Regions from separate parts of the Streptomyces sp. MB09-02B genome, predicted to be linked through region 1. Evidence: riboswitches for the same ligand, from Rfam matches in the RefSeq annotation. Region 1 holds a riboswitch; the other holds the start of a gene.
What was found. A riboswitch is a leader RNA that binds a small molecule or an ion and turns the genes downstream of it on or off. The one in region 1 is predicted to bind S-adenosylmethionine.
Positions count from the first base shown of each region.

Region 2: linked by a shared signal. The riboswitch ahead of P1P70_RS09945 (aminotransferase class V-fold PLP-dependent enzyme) and the one ahead of thrC (threonine synthase) in region 1 are both predicted to bind S-adenosylmethionine.

Region 1 covers NZ_JARGEE010000069.1:14,257-21,715, forward strand. Annotated here, with positions in the region: gene P1P70_RS12965 (trehalose-6-phosphate synthase) at 1-752, opposite strand, end outside; gene P1P70_RS12970 (glucosyl-3-phosphoglycerate synthase) at 965-1,909, opposite strand; SAM riboswitch class I at 2,041-2,197, shown strand; gene thrC (threonine synthase) at 2,215-3,516, shown strand; gene P1P70_RS12980 (ubiquitin-like small modifier protein 1) at 3,638-3,913, shown strand; gene P1P70_RS12985 (cold-shock protein) at 4,374-4,580, shown strand; gene groL (chaperonin GroEL) at 4,964-6,586, shown strand; gene P1P70_RS12995 (ATP/GTP-binding protein) at 6,669-7,459, opposite strand, start outside.
Region 2 covers NZ_JARGEE010000047.1:15,935-23,393, reverse strand. Annotated here, with positions in the region: gene P1P70_RS09955 (SLC13 family permease) at 1-1,297, shown strand, start outside; gene P1P70_RS09950 (glycerate kinase) at 1,322-2,581, shown strand; gene P1P70_RS09945 (aminotransferase class V-fold PLP-dependent enzyme) at 2,542-3,903, opposite strand; SAM riboswitch class IV at 4,030-4,145, opposite strand; gene trpD (anthranilate phosphoribosyltransferase) at 4,414-5,478, opposite strand; gene P1P70_RS09935 (cytochrome bc complex cytochrome b subunit) at 5,631-7,271, opposite strand; gene P1P70_RS09930 (ubiquinol-cytochrome c reductase iron-sulfur subunit) at 7,268-7,459, opposite strand, start outside.

The DNA.
Region 1 (7,459 bases):
TCCGCCTCGTGGGCGCGGGCCCGCAGGAAGTCCGCGTCGGCGCCCAGACCGTGCACACCGATCCGGGTGCCGGACGCGGCCTCGGGACCGAGGACCGCGCGGGCGCACTCGGTGAACGCGTCCGCCCACCGCCGGGTGAGGAACGCGGCCCGGTCGGCGCCGAGGATGCCGTCGAGCACCTGCGCGGCGATGTCGTCGGGCAGCAGCCGGAAGTACTCGACGGGTGCCCACGGGGTGTGGGAGAAGTGCCCGATCCGCAGGTCGGGGCGGAGTTCGCGGAGCATCCGGGGGACCAGGGTCAGGTGGTAGTCCTGGACGAGCACGGACGCGCCGTCCGCCGCCTCCTGGGCGAGCGCCTCGGCGAAGGCGCGGTTGTACGTCTCGTACGACGCCCACTGGCGCCGGAACTCCGCGTCGAAGGACGGCTCCAGCGGGGTCTGGTAGAGCATGTGGTGCACGAACCACAGGGTGGAGTTGGCGACGCCGTTGTACGCGTCGTGGTGCACGTCGGCGGGGATGTCGATCATGCGGACGCCGGGCTCGCCGACCCCGCGGCGTACGGCCTCGCGGTCGCCGTCGCCGAGGGCGGAGCACACCCAGACGGCGCCCGCCTCCGGGTCGATCGCGGAGAGCCCCGAGACGAGGCCGCCGCCGCCGCGCTTCGTTGTGAGGGCGCCGGATTCGTCCTCGGTGTACGAGACGGGGCCGCGGTTGGAGGCGACGAGGATCCGCGCGCTGTGCGTCGATGCCATACGGCACAACCTAGCCAAGGGCTCCGCCGGTCAAACGTGGGGTGCGGCCGTGTACCGGGCGCCTGATGGGGTGGGGGGTGCGGATGCGTCGGCGGCTGCGGGTGGTTCGTGGTTGCTCGCGCGGTTCCCCGCGCCCCTGGAAGGGGCGCGGGGAACCGCGCGAGAAGCCCCACGGGCCGGCACCCGCCCGAACAACCGCACCCCCCACCCCCTCACGCGGCCTTTCGCTCCACGTACTCCTCGATCTGCACCATCGGCGGCCGTTCCTCCAGGTCCACCGAGTACGTGCGCGGCTCAAACCCCTCCCGCCCCCGCTCGAACTGCGTCAACACCGGCCGGATCAGGTGCCCCCGGGCCAACCGCAGCTGAGCCGTCCGGTAGATCGCCGCCGACATGCGGCCCAGCGCCGCCCCGTCCTGGTGGCGGTGTTTGCGGACGCCCACGTCGACCTGGGCCAGCGCGTCGAGGCCGACCAGGTGCAGCGCGTCGACCAGCATGCCCAGCTCCACGCCGTAGCCCACCGGGAACGGCAGCCGCTCAAGCAGCGAGCGCCGCGCCGCGTACTCGCCGCCGAGCGGCTGGACGAAGCCGGCCAGCTGCGGCCAGTGCATGTTGAGCAGCGGCCGGGCCATGAGTTCCGTCACTCGGCCGCCCTGCCCGGCGGCCGAGCCCAGGGGGCGGTCGTACATCGCCTTGACGAGGTCGACACCGGGGTCGGTGAGCAGCGGGCCGACGATCCCGGAGACGAAGTCCGACGAGAACTCCCTGAGGTCCGCGTCGACGAAGCAGACGATGTCGCCGGACGTCACCATCAGCGACCGCCACAGCACCTCGCCCTTGCCGGGCGCGGCCGGGATGCGGGGCAGGATCGCGTCGCGGTGGACGACCGTCGCCCCGGCCGCCGACGCGACCTGCGACGTCCGGTCGGTGGAGCCGGAGTCGACGACCACGATCTCGTCCACGAGCGGCACCTGCCGCATGAGGTCGTGGCGGATGATCGCGACGATGTCGCCGACCGTCTCCTCCTCGTTCAGCGCGGGCAGGACGACGCTGACCGTCTGTCCCGTGGCCCGTTTCGCGGCCATGATCCGGTGGAGCGGCCGGTCGGCCATGGACCATGAGCGGGTGTTCAGCCAGCGCTCGACTTCCTTCAGCACAGTGCGCGGCTCCTCTGCGTTCATCTCGCGGTTCGGACGGCTTTCTCAACTGTCCTGGCCTTCGGTTACAGTCTTGGACAACGCTGGTGACCATCGCATGTCGCTGTTCGTCGGCGTATACAACCAAATACCGCTCATCCAGAGGGGCAGAGGGATACGGCCCGATGAAGCCCCGGCAACCCTCCAGCCGGTCTCGTAGTGATCACTGTCGATCGCATCGCGAGGCTCCCGGCTAGGGAAGGTGCCAAATCCGTCTCACGGCGAAGTGCGTCGTGAGGAAGATGAGGAGAAAGGGCCTCGCCTCCATGGCTGCGCAGACTGTTGCAAGCACCACTGACTCTCTCGGCTCCACCTCCACAGTAGACCTCGGCCCCGCCGCCGCACTGAGCTGTCGTGAGTGCGGCCACCGCGTTCCGCTCGGGCCGGTCTTCGCCTGTGAGGAGTGTTTCGGTCCCCTGGAGATCGCGTACGACTACTCCGCCTACGACACGGACGAGCTGCGCAAGCGGATCGAGTCCGGTCCCGCGAACATCTGGCGGTACGCGCCCCTGCTGCCCGTCCCGGCGGACGTGGCCACCAAGCCGAACATCAACCCCGGCTGGACCCAGCTCGTCAAGGCCGACAACCTGGCCGCCGCGCTCGGTGTCGACGCCGGCAAGCTCTTCGTCAAGGACGACTCCGGCAACCCGACGCACTCCTTCAAGGACCGGGTCGTCGCCCAGGCCCTGGAGGCGGCCCGCGCCTTCGGCTTCACCACCCTCTCCTGCTCCTCCACGGGCAACCTGGCCGGCGCCGTCGGCGCCGCCGCCGCCCGCGCCGGCTTCCGGTCCTGTGTGTTCATCCCGCACGACCTGGAGCAGGGCAAGGTCGTCATGGCCGCGGTCTACGGCGGCGAGCTCGTCGGTATCGAGGGCAACTACGACGACGTGAACCGCTTCTGCTCCGAGCTGATCGGCGACCCGGCCGGCGAGGGCTGGGGCTTCGTGAACGTCAACCTGCGGCCGTACTACGCCGAGGGCTCCAAGACGCTCGCGTACGAGATCTGCGAGCAGCTCGGCTGGCAGCTGCCGGACCAGTTGGTCGTGCCGATCGCCTCCGGGTCGCAGCTCACGAAGATCGACAAGGGGCTGCAGGAGCTGATCAAGCTCGGGCTCGTCGAGGACAAGCCGTACAAGATCTTCGGTGCCCAGGCCGAGGGGTGCTCGCCGGTGTCGGTGGCCTTCAAGGCCGGGCACGACGTGGTGCGCCCGCAGAAGCCGAACACCATCGCCAAGTCGCTCGCGATCGGCAACCCGGCGGACGGGCCGTACGTGCTGGACATCGCGCGGCGGACCGGTGGGGCCGTGGAGGACGTGACGGACGAGCAGGTCGTCGAGGCGATCAAGCTGCTGGCGCGGACGGAGGGCATCTTCGCGGAGACCGCCGGCGGGGTGACCGTCGGCGTCACGAAGAAGCTGATCGAGGACGGCCTCCTCGACCCGACGCTCACCACGGTCGTGCTCAACACGGGCGACGGTCTGAAGACGCTGGACGCGGTGGCCGGGACGGGGCTCACCGCGACCATTCGGCCCAGCCTTGATTCGTTCCGTGAGGCCGGGCTTGTGTAAGGCCTGGTAGTCGTTCGTCCGCGGGTCTGTGGGGGCTGGTCGCGCCCACGCGGCGGCAGCCGCATATCGAGCACAGCCCCGCGCCCCTAGCTCTGCTGCATGCATCCGGAGGTCACAAGTCATGAGCGTCAACGTCCGCATCCCCACCATCCTTCGCACCTACACCGGGGGCCAGGCCGAGGTGAGTGCCGAGGGGGCGACCCTCGGGGAGGTCATCGCCGATCTCGAGAAGAACCACAACGGGATCGCCGCCCGGGTGCTGGACGACCAGGGCAAGCTGCGGCGGTTCGTGAACGTGTACGTGAACGACGACGACGTCCGGTTCGAGCAGGGTCTGGAGACGGCCACGCCGGACGGTGCGGGTGTGTCGATCATTCCCGCGGTCGCCGGTGGCTGACCGCCTCCGTACCGGTCGGTAGTAACCGTCGGTAACTTTGATTACCGAGAGTTCATCGAATTGCCCCCTCCGTGAGAGAAGCGGAGGGGGCAATTCTCTATGGTTGAGCACTGTAGAGTTGGGGAACCCGGCCCGATCGCCGTAGTGATTCCTTGCCGGGCGCATATCTGATCGCGCCGCACGCCCTATATGAAGTAGCCAAAGTGTGCAGGCCTTTTGCGTATTTCGTTCCTTTTGTGGGGCCCGACTTGCCCTGAATTCGGGTGAATTGTTCGTACATTCCCGACCGGTCGTGTCCAGAATTCTCGTCCGATTGACCTGTTGCAGAGGGCAGTTGGACAGATACATTCGGCCGCGGTCGACGCGTTCCGGCGCACACCCCCAACCGTTGGGGGGTGAGGTCTGACCCGGATCCGCGAAGTGTGGATCTGTGCAAGGGCCAGTAATAGGGGAGTTAGGCATGGCTCAGGGCACCGTCAAGTGGTTCAACGCGGAGAAGGGGTACGGCTTCATCGCGGTCGACGGTGGTGCGGATGTATTCGTCCACTACAGCGCGATCCAGATGGACGGTTACCGCACCCTGGAAGAGGGCCAGCGGGTCGAGTTCGAGATCTCGCAGGGTCAGAAGGGACCGCAGGCGGACATGGTCCGACTCGCGGTCGGCTGAAGTAACGCGCCGGGTTTCACGCAGCGACGTTCTTCGTTCTTCATGGGAGGGCTCGCACCCCGTTTCGGGGTGCGAGCCCTCTCGTGTGCCCGGCCCGGCACGGCCGTGCCCGGCGGCGGGCGGCCGCTGTGCCGGTTGCGGGCCCGCCGACGGGGCGCGCGAGGGCGCGTTCACCTGCGGATCATCAAGAGCCGCTTGCACTCGACCATGCCGAGTGCTAATCATTGGCGTTAGCACTCTGAAGGTGAGAGTGACAACGAGGACCGGGTCGGTGAGGCCCGCAGGCCGGGTGGGGCAAGGAACCACGAGGCAGGCGAGCCGTCCGTCGCGGGCGCGGGCGCGGTCCGAAGGAATCACCCCCAGTCCTGGAGGGACCACTTCACATGGCCAAGATCATCGCGTTCGACGAGGAGGCGCGGCGCGGCCTCGAGCGCGGCATGAACCAGCTCGCGGACGCCGTCAAGGTGACGCTCGGCCCCAAGGGCCGGAACGTCGTCCTCGAGAAGAAGTGGGGCGCCCCCACGATCACCAACGATGGTGTCTCCATCGCCAAGGAGATCGAGCTCGAGGACCCGTACGAGAAGATCGGCGCCGAGCTGGTCAAGGAAGTCGCCAAGAAGACGGACGACGTCGCCGGTGACGGTACGACCACCGCGACCGTTCTCGCTCAGGCCCTGGTCAAGGAAGGCCTGCGCAACGTAGCCGCCGGCGCCAACCCGATGGCCCTGAAGCGCGGTATCGAGAAGGCCGTCGAGGCCGTCTCCGGTGCGCTGCTCGACCAGGCCAAGGAGGTCGAGACCAAGGAGCAGATCGCCTCCACGGCCTCCATCTCCGCCGCCGACACCCAGATCGGCGAGCTCATCGCCGAGGCCATGGACAAGGTCGGCAAGGAAGGCGTCATCACCGTCGAGGAGTCGCAGACCTTCGGTCTGGAGCTCGAGCTCACCGAGGGCATGCGCTTCGACAAGGGCTACATCTCGGCGTACTTCGCGACCGACATGGAGCGCATGGAGGCGGTCCTGGAGGACCCCTACATCCTCATCGCCAACTCCAAGGTCACCAACGTCAAGGACCTGCTCCCGCTCCTCGAGAAGGTCATGCAGGGCGGCAAGCCGCTGCTGATCATCGCCGAGGACGTCGAGGGCGAGGCCCTGTCGACCCTGGTCGTCAACAAGATCCGTGGCACCTTCAAGTCCGTCGCCGTCAAGGCCCCGGGCTTCGGTGACCGCCGCAAGGCCATGCTCGGCGACATCGCCATCCTCACGGGCGGCGAGGTCATCTCCGAGGAGGTCGGCCTCAAGCTGGAGAACGCGACCCTGGACCTCCTGGGCCGCGCCCGCAAGGTCGTCATCACCAAGGACGAGACCACCATCGTCGACGGTGCCGGTGACACCGACCAGGTCCAGGGCCGGGTCAACCAGATCCGCGCTGAGATCGAGAACAGCGACTCGGACTACGACCGCGAGAAGCTCCAGGAGCGCCTGGCGAAGCTCGCGGGCGGCGTGGCCGTCATCAAGGCCGGTGCCGCGACCGAGGTCGAGCTCAAGGAGCGCAAGCACCGCATCGAGGACGCCGTTCGCAACGCGAAGGCGGCCGTCGAGGAGGGCATCGTCGCCGGTGGTGGCGTGGCCCTGCTGCAGGCCTCCACGGTCTTCGAGAAGCTGGACCTGGAGGGTGACGAGGCGACCGGCGCCAACGCCGTGAAGCTCGCCCTGGAGGCCCCGCTCAAGCAGATCGCCGTCAACGGTGGCCTTGAGGGTGGCGTCATCGTCGAGAAGGTGCGCAACCTTCCCGTCGGCCACGGCCTGAACGCCGCGACCGGTGAGTACGTCGACATGATCGCCTCCGGCATCATCGACCCGGCGAAGGTGACGCGCTCCGCTCTGCAGAACGCCGCCTCCATCGCCGCGCTCTTCCTCACCACCGAGGCCGTCATCGCCGACAAGCCGGAGAAGGCCGCCGCGCCCGCCGGCGGCGGCATGCCGGGCGGTGACATGGACTTCTGATCGACCCCGGTCGATCACCGTCCTGCGGTACCGAGGGCGGCACTCCCTGGAAACGGGGGGTGCCGCCCTCGGGCGTTCGGTCTCATGCGTGCTCGCCGTGTCCGTGCGAGCGTTCTGAGGTCCAGAAGGCACGGGACAGGAACCTCTGCTCGTGCTTGTTCTGATCCTGCTTCAACTCCTCCGTGAACCGCCGCCCGTGCGCACGCGTCGCCTTGGCGGTGAGATCCGCAGCGCACGTGTGCAGACCCAACCCTTCCAAGGCGCCGACCAGGGCTGCCTGATTGCCCGGAGACCGAGTGTGAACTGTGTGCTCCAGGATGCGCTGGACCACACTGCGGATGCGTTGGTCATGTGCGCTGTCGAGGAAGTCGAGGCGCTTCAGGAGCATCGCCACATCGAGGAAGGGGCAGTCGGAACAACTGGCGAGGATGACCGCGTCGAGGTGCTCGGTCAGCGAAGCGGACTCAAGGGCCAGCAGCAGGGGAGCGAGGGTGGGTACGGACATGGTGCGAGCGTGCTGTTCCAAGGCCTCGTGACTGCCGTAGTGCGATCCGGCCTGTGCCAGGGTCGAGAGGAAGAGTCCCGCGTGTCCGGCGAGTTCGTTGTGCACCATGGACTGGAAGATGGTCGCGGCCTGTTCGAGCAGACCGATGCGCTCCAGGCAGACGAGGAGCGCGGCGGCCGTAGCGGGTGGCAGTGTCCTGGCCGCGGCCCGCAGGACGGCTTCTGATCCGACGGTCAGGCCGACCAGGACACCCACCAGTTCCTGCACCAGCTCCGCGGGCCGCCTGCGCAGGGTCATGACCAGCAGTTCAGCGGCATGCTGGTGCCGTCCCACCATGTAGAGATCGCTGATCAGCAGGGCGATGTCGT
Region 2 (7,459 bases), on a different contig from region 1:
GTTCGCACTGGCGACGGCCGCCTGGATCGGCACCCCCATCGACGACACCTACATAGCCCTCGGCGCCGGCCTCGCCCTCACCGTCACGGGAGTGATCAGCGACGACACCCTCTTCGGCACCCTCGGCGACGACACCGTATGGCTGCTGATCTGCGCGTTCGTCCTGGCGGCGGCGGTGACCCGGACGGGACTGGCGGGCCGGGCCGCGGCCTTCCTCGTCAGCGGCGCGCGCACCGTACGACAACTGACGCACCTGACGACGGCGGCGCTCGTCGTGACCGCGTTCGCCGTGCCCGCCACCTCGGGCCGGGCCGCCCTCGCGCTGCCCGTGTTCCTGGCCCTGGCCAAGGCGCTGGCCGACCGGCGACGACTGGTCGTGATGCTCGCGCTGCTGTTTCCGACCGTGATCCTGCTGTCCGCGGTGGCGACCCTGATCGGCGCGGGAGCACATCTGATCACCGTGTCGGTGCTGTGGGAGGCGACCGGCGACCGTATCGGGTTCACCGAGTGGCTGCTGCTGGGCCTGCCGCTGGCGATCGTGTCGTCCCATCTGGCGGCGGAGGCCGTCCTGTTGACGACGACCCGACGCGCGGACCGGCGGGGCCCCGTGCACGTCACGGTCGAGGAGATCCAGCTCCACAGCGAGCAGCCGGTGACCGGCTCCTGGTCCCCCGCCGAGTCGCGCTGCGCCCTGCTGCTGGCCACGGTCGTGGTCCTGTGGTGCAGCGAGCCGCTGCACCGGGTCCCCCCGGCCGTGGTCGCGCTGATCGGCGCGGTCGTCGCGTGCTCGCCGGCGCTGGGCACCGTGCGGCTGAAGGACGCGCTGCGGACCGTGCCCTGGTCGATGCTGCTCTTCATGGCCGCGACGATGGCGATGGGCGTCGCCCTCAGCGACTCGGGAGCGGCGAAGTGGCTGGTCTCGGGGCTGCCCCCGGGACTCACCCCGCCCCTGTTCCTGGCGGTGGTCGTGGCGCTGAGCACGGCCGCGCACCTGGTGCTGCAGTCGCGGTCGGCACGGTCGTCGGTACTGGTCCCGCTGGTGGTCGCGGCGGCTGTGGGGGCCGGGGTCAACCCGGTCGCCGCCGCGCTCGCCTCCACCGCCGCAGCCGGCTTCTGCCACACCCTCCCGGCGTCCGCGAAGCCGGTCGCGCTCTTCGCCGACCTCCCCGGCACGCCCACCTACACCCCCCGCGACCTGCTGCGCCTCTCCGCCGTCCTGGCGCCGCTGACCGCCGCCCTGATCGTGCTCTTCGCCCTGGCGGTGTGGCCGCTCATGGGCGTCCCGCTCGTCCCGTAACCCCCCGTCAGGAGCCCTGAGAACATGCTGAACCGAGTCGCCGTGGCCCCCAGTGGCTTCAAGGAGTCCCTGTCGGCCGAGGCCGCCGCCGAGGCCATCGCGGAAGGCGTCCGCCGGGTGGTCCCCGACGCCGAGCTGGACCTCATCCCCCTCGTGGACGGGGGCGAGGGCACCGCAGCCGCGCTGGCCGCCTCCACCGGGGGCCGTCTGGTCCCCCGGTTCGCCACGGGCCCGGTCGGCGCACCGGTGGACACCCACTTCGCCCTCCTCGGCTCCCCCGCCTCGGCCGTGACGGACACGGCCGTGGTGGAGATGGCCGCCGTCGCGGGACTCTCCCTCGTCCCGCCCGCCCTGCGCGACCCCGGCGCGACGACCACGTACGGCGTCGGCGAACTGATCCGCGCCGCGCTCGACACCGGCGTACGGCGGATCCTGATCGGCTGCGGCGACTCCGGTACGTCGGACGGCGGGGCCGGCGCCCTCCAGGCGCTGGGCGCACGCCTCCTGGACGCCGACGGTGTCGAACTACCTCCGGGAGGAAGGGAGTTGGTCCGACTCGACCGGATGGACCCGGCCGGTCTCGACCCCCGCCTGAAGGAAGTGGAGCTGCTGGTCGCCTGCAACCCGTTCAACGTGCTGTGCGGCGAGCGGGGTGTGGCCCGGGTATTCGGCCCGCAGAAGGGGGCGACACCGGAGCAGGTCGAGGAGCTGTCCACGGCCCTGGAGAACTGGGCGTGCGTCCTCACTCGCGACCTGCCCGACACGTCGGCCGGGATCGACCTCCGGTACGGCCCCGGCACCGGCGCCTCAGGCGGCCTCGGGGCCGGACTGGCCGCCCTGGGGGCACGGCTGCTCCCCCGCTTCGAGGTCCTGCTGGGCCACCTGGACCTCGACGCCCGACTCGCCCGCGCCGACCTGGTCATCACCGCCGAGGGCGCCCTCGACCACCAGACTCCGCGCGGCAAGGTCCCCGCCGAGGTGGCCCGCCGCGCCAAGCTGCACGGCCGCCCGGTCCTCGCCCTGGCGGGCACCCTCGGCGAGGGCGCGCACGAGGTGCCGGGCGTGGACGCGTACACCGGCATCCTGCCCGCCCCGATGGCCCTCGCCGAGGCCATGCTCCGCGCGAGTGAACTCCTCGCGGACGCCACGGAACGGGCCCTGCGGATGATCGTGTTGGGCGCGCGGGTGACGGCGGGCAGCCGGACGACCGGCCACCGTACGGCGGACCGCCCCGCTGCCGACCGTCAGACGGCCGGCACGCAACGCCCGTCCTCCGTACGGTAGTTCCACTTCGCGCCGTCCCGTACGAGTTCCTTCACCGCGCCCACGAACCGCTCCACGTGCTCGTCGGGGGTGCCCGCGCCGAAGCTCACCCGGATCGCGTTGAGGGAACGCTCGCCGGGTGCGGCCTCGGGGGCGCCGCACTCGCCCTGGGTCTGCGGGTCGCTGCCGAGGAGGGTGCGGACGAGGGGGTGGGCGCAGAAGAGGCCGTCGCGTACGCCGATGCCGTACTCGGCGGAGAGGGCGGCGGCGAAGTGGGAACTGTTCCAGCCCTCGACGACGAAGGAGAGGACGCCCACGCGCGGGGCGTCGTCCCCGAAGAGCGAGAGGATCCGCACCTCGGGCACCTCGGCGAGCCCGGCGCGCACGGTGTCGATGAGGTGCCGCTCACGGGCGACCAGGGTGTCGAATCCGGCTTCGGTGAGGGCCTTGCAGGCGGAGGCGATGGAGTAGGCGCCGATGACGTTGGGCGAGCCGGCCTCGTGCCGGGCGGCGGTCTCGTGCCATTCGACGTCCACGCCGCCGTCGGTGCGCCGGGTCACCTTGCGGCTGGCACCGCCGCCCGCCAGGTACGGGTCCGCCTCGCGCAGCCAGTCGGCGCGGCCGGCGAGGACGCCCGAACCGAAGGGCGCGTACAGCTTGTGACCGGAGAAGGCGACCCAGTCCACGTCCAACTCCTGTACGGAGAGGGGGTGGTGGGGAGCGAGCTGGGCGGCGTCGAGGACGATCCGCGCGCCGTGCGCGTGCGCGGCGGCGGCCAGTTCACGCACCGGCCAGATCTCGCCGGTGACGTTGGAGGCGCCGGTGACGCACACCAGCGCCGGCCCGTGCGGGTCGCGTCCCGCGAGCGCGGTCTCCAGCGTGGTGACGGCCTGCTCCGGCGTCCGGGGCGCGTCCAGGTACGTCACCCGCGCGTTCCGCCAGGGCAGCAGCGAGGCGTGGTGCTCGGTCTCGAAGACGAAGACCTGGCAGTCGGCGGGGAGCGCCTGGGCCAGCAGGTTCAGGGAGTCCGTCGTCGAGCGGGTGAAGATCAGTTGGTCGTCGGCCCGGCAGTCGAGGAACTCCGCGACGGTCCGGCGGGCGTCCTCGAAGAGGTCGGTCGACAGCTGGGAGAGGTAGCCGGCGCCGCGGTGGACGCTGCCGTAGTAGGGCGCGTAGGCCGCCACGTCGTCCCAGACGCGCTGCAGGGCCGGGGCGCTGGCCGCGTAGTCGAGTGCGGCGTAGGTGACCTCGCCGCCGGTGACGAGCGGGACCGTGACATCCCGGCCCAGAACGGGCAGCGGGGCGCAAACGGACTGGTCGGCGGCAAGGGTGGAGACAGACATCGCGAACTCCCGTGAGGAGGCATGCGGAAAGAAGGCATGCGGAGGAAGAGAAAGCAGAGAAAGGGGTGCGCGGAGGCGGGGCTCGGCGGCCCTATCGCATTCGCTTGCTCACGGAAGACTCCCTCGAAGCCGCGCTTGCCGTAGACCTCGCTGCCTACGGCCCGGTCTTCACCCGGGGCACCCCGCCACGGAAGGAGGGTTGCCGGACAGCCAGCCGGGGCTATGGGCTGTCACTCATGACCTGAAGCAGAACGTACGCGACGTGATCGCCACGCCGCAACTCGTGTCCGGATCGCGGGATAGCGCCTGATAGCTCGGGGGTGCGTGTTTCGTCGGCGGGTGCGGGTCCGGTGGGGCTTCTCGCGCAGTTCCCCGCGCCCCTGAAAAGCACGGGCTGCGCCCCGTGCTTTTCAGACCCGCCGCCGGTCGCCTTTCGAGGCCACGGGGCCTGCGATCTTCAGGGGTGCGGGGAACTGCGCGACCAGCCCCCACTCACCCGCACCCGACGAACTACCGATGCGTCGCAGCGACCCACCGCTCGAGAACCCCCCGCGCCGCCCCGGAGTCGATCGACTTTGCCGCGCGCTCCATCCCACCCCGCAACTGCTCCGCCAGCGACGCGGACGTCGGCTCCAACGCCACCAGCGCCGCCGCCGAGTTGAGCAGCACCGCGTCCCGCACGGGACCGGTCTCCCCGCCCAGCAACCGCCGTGCGACATCCGCGTTGTAGGACGCGTCGGCCCCCCGCAACGCCTCCACCGGCACCAGTTCCAACCCCACGTCACGCGGGTCGAAGCTCTCCTCGGTCACCTTGCCGTCCCGTACGACCCACACCCGCGAGGTCGCCGTGGTGGTCAGCTCGTCCAGCCCGTCGTCGCCGCGGAAGACCAGTGAGGAGTTGCCGCGTTCGGCGAAGACTCCGGCCATGATCGGCGCCATCCGGGGGTCCGCGACGCCGACCGCCTGGGCCCGTACCTTCGCGGGGTTGGCCAGCGGCCCGAGCGCGTTGAAGACGGTCCTGATGCCCAACTGCCCGCGTGCCGCGGCCACATGACGCAGCGCCGGATGGAACTTCACCGCGAAGCAGAAGGTGATCCCGGCCTCCTCGGCGACCTCGGCGACCCGCTGCGGTGTCAGCTCCAGATTGACGCCGAGCTTCTCCAGCACATCGGACGCCCCGGACGCCGACGACGCGGCCCGGTTGCCGTGCTTGACGACCTTCGCGCCCGTACCGGCGACGACGATCGACGACATCGTGGAGATGTTGACCGTCTTGGCGCCGTCCCCGCCCGTACCGACGATGTCGACGGTCCTCCCGGACACCTCGATCACCTTGGCGTGCTCGTACAGCGCCTCGACGAGACCGGTGATCTCCTCGACGGTCTCCCCCTTGGCCCGCAGGGCCACCACGAACCCGGCGATCTGCGCGTCCGTCGCCTCACCGCGCATGATCTGGTCCATCGCCCAGAAGGTGGCACCGGCGTCCTGGTCCTGCCCGGACAGCAGCGCGTTCAGCACGGCGGGCCAGGAACGGCCCGCCGCGGTGTCGCCTCCAGCGGGGGTCACAGCGCTCATAGCCGCTCCTGGGTGTCGTAGCGCGCGAGATGCCGCGCGATCCGCGAAATCAACGATGTCCTCCCACCCTATCCAGGTCGGGGCACGGCGAAGGGCCCCCGTCCGAAGATCGGACGGGGGCCCTTCGACCGTGGTGTGGCGAAGCGAAGCGATCAGTGGTGGCCGTGGCCGCTCGTGATCTCCTTGTACTCCTCGACGGTCGGCTTGACGATCTGGCTGTCCTCGCCGTAGTACGCCTTGTTCAGCTTGACGCGGACCTTCTCCAGGCGCGAGACCTTGCGGGCGACACCGTTCTCGTCGACCGCGGGACCGATCTCGGCCGGCTTGTACTGCTCGTGCGCCGTGAGCGTGTGCAGCTGCTCCTGGCTGAGCGGCTCGTGGACCTCGATGAACTCACCGTGCGGCAGGCGCTTGATGATGCCGGTCTCGCGACCGTGCAGGATCTTGTCCTTGTCCCGGCGCTGCAGGCCGAGGCAGATGCGCTTGGTGATGATGAACGCGACGACCGGGGCCACGAAGAACGCGATCCGGACGAACCAGGTGATCGAGTTGATCGACAGGTGGAAGTGGGTCGCCCAGAGGTCGTTTCCACCACCGATCAGCAGGACCATGTACCAGGTGATCCACGCGACACCGAAGGCCGTACGGGTCGGGGCGTTGCGCGGGCGGTCCAGGATGTGGTGCTCGCGCTTGTCGCCGGTGACCCAGGACTCGATGAACGGGTAGACGGCGATCGCGACCAGGACCAGCGGGAAGATCACCAGCGGGATGAACACACCCAGGACGAGCGTGTGACCCCAGAAGTTGATCTCCCAGCCCGGCATGACACGGATCAGACCCTCGGAGAAGCCCATGTACCAGTCGGGCTGCGCGCCGGTGGAGACCTGGTCGGGCCGGTAGGGGCCCATGGTCCAGATCGGGTTGATCGTGGCGATCGCCGAGATGATCGCGATGACACCGAAGACCAGGAAGAAGAAGCCGCCGGCCTTCGCCATGTACACGGGGAGCAGCGGCATGCCGACGACGTTGTTGTTCGTCTTGCCGGGGCCCGCGTACTGCGTGTGCTTGTGGTAGAAGACCAGGATCAGGTGCGCCACCACCAGGCCGAGCATGATGCCCGGCAGCAGCAGGATGTGGACCGAGTAGAAGCGGGCCACGAAGTCGCCGCCCGGGAACTCCCCGCCGAAGAGGAAGAACGACAGGTACGTGCCGACGATCGGCACGGACAGGACCGCGCCCTCCATGAAGCGGACACCGGTGCCGGAGAGCAGGTCGTCCGGGAGCGAGTAACCGGTGAAGCCGGTGAACATGCCGAGGACGAACAGCAGGAAGCCGAACAGCCAGTTGACCTCACGCGGCTTGCGGAACGCGCCCGTGAAGAACACGCGCATCATGTGCACGAACATGCCGGCGAGGAAGACCAACGCGGCCCAGTGGTGGATCTGCCGGATCAGCAGACCACCGCGCACCTCGAAGGAGATGTGCATGGTCGAGTTGAACGCCTCGGACATCAGCTGGCCCTGCAGCGGGACGTAGCTGCCGTGGTACTCCACCTCGTTCATCGACGGGTGGAAGAACAGCGTCAGGTACACACCCGTGAGGATGATGATGATGAAGCTGTACAGGCAGATCTCGCCCAGCATGAACGACCAGTGGTCGGGGAAGATCTTGCGCATGTTGGCCTTGGCCAGGGAGTAGATCCCGAGCCGGCCGTCGGCCCAGTCGGCGACGCGCTCGCCGGCCGGTGCCTTGTCACGCTTGTCGCGTGCGTCGGTGGTGGGCGTAGTACTCATCCGCGCTCCCAGAAGGCAGGACCGACGGGCTCTTCGAAGTCGCCGACCGCTTCGAGGTAGCCGTCTTCACCGACGGTGATCCTCAGCTGCGGAAGGGCGTGACCCGCGGGGCCGAAGATGACCCGCCCGCCGTCGGCGAGGTCGAAGGTGGACTGGTGGCAGGGGCAGAGCACGTGGTGCGTCTGCTG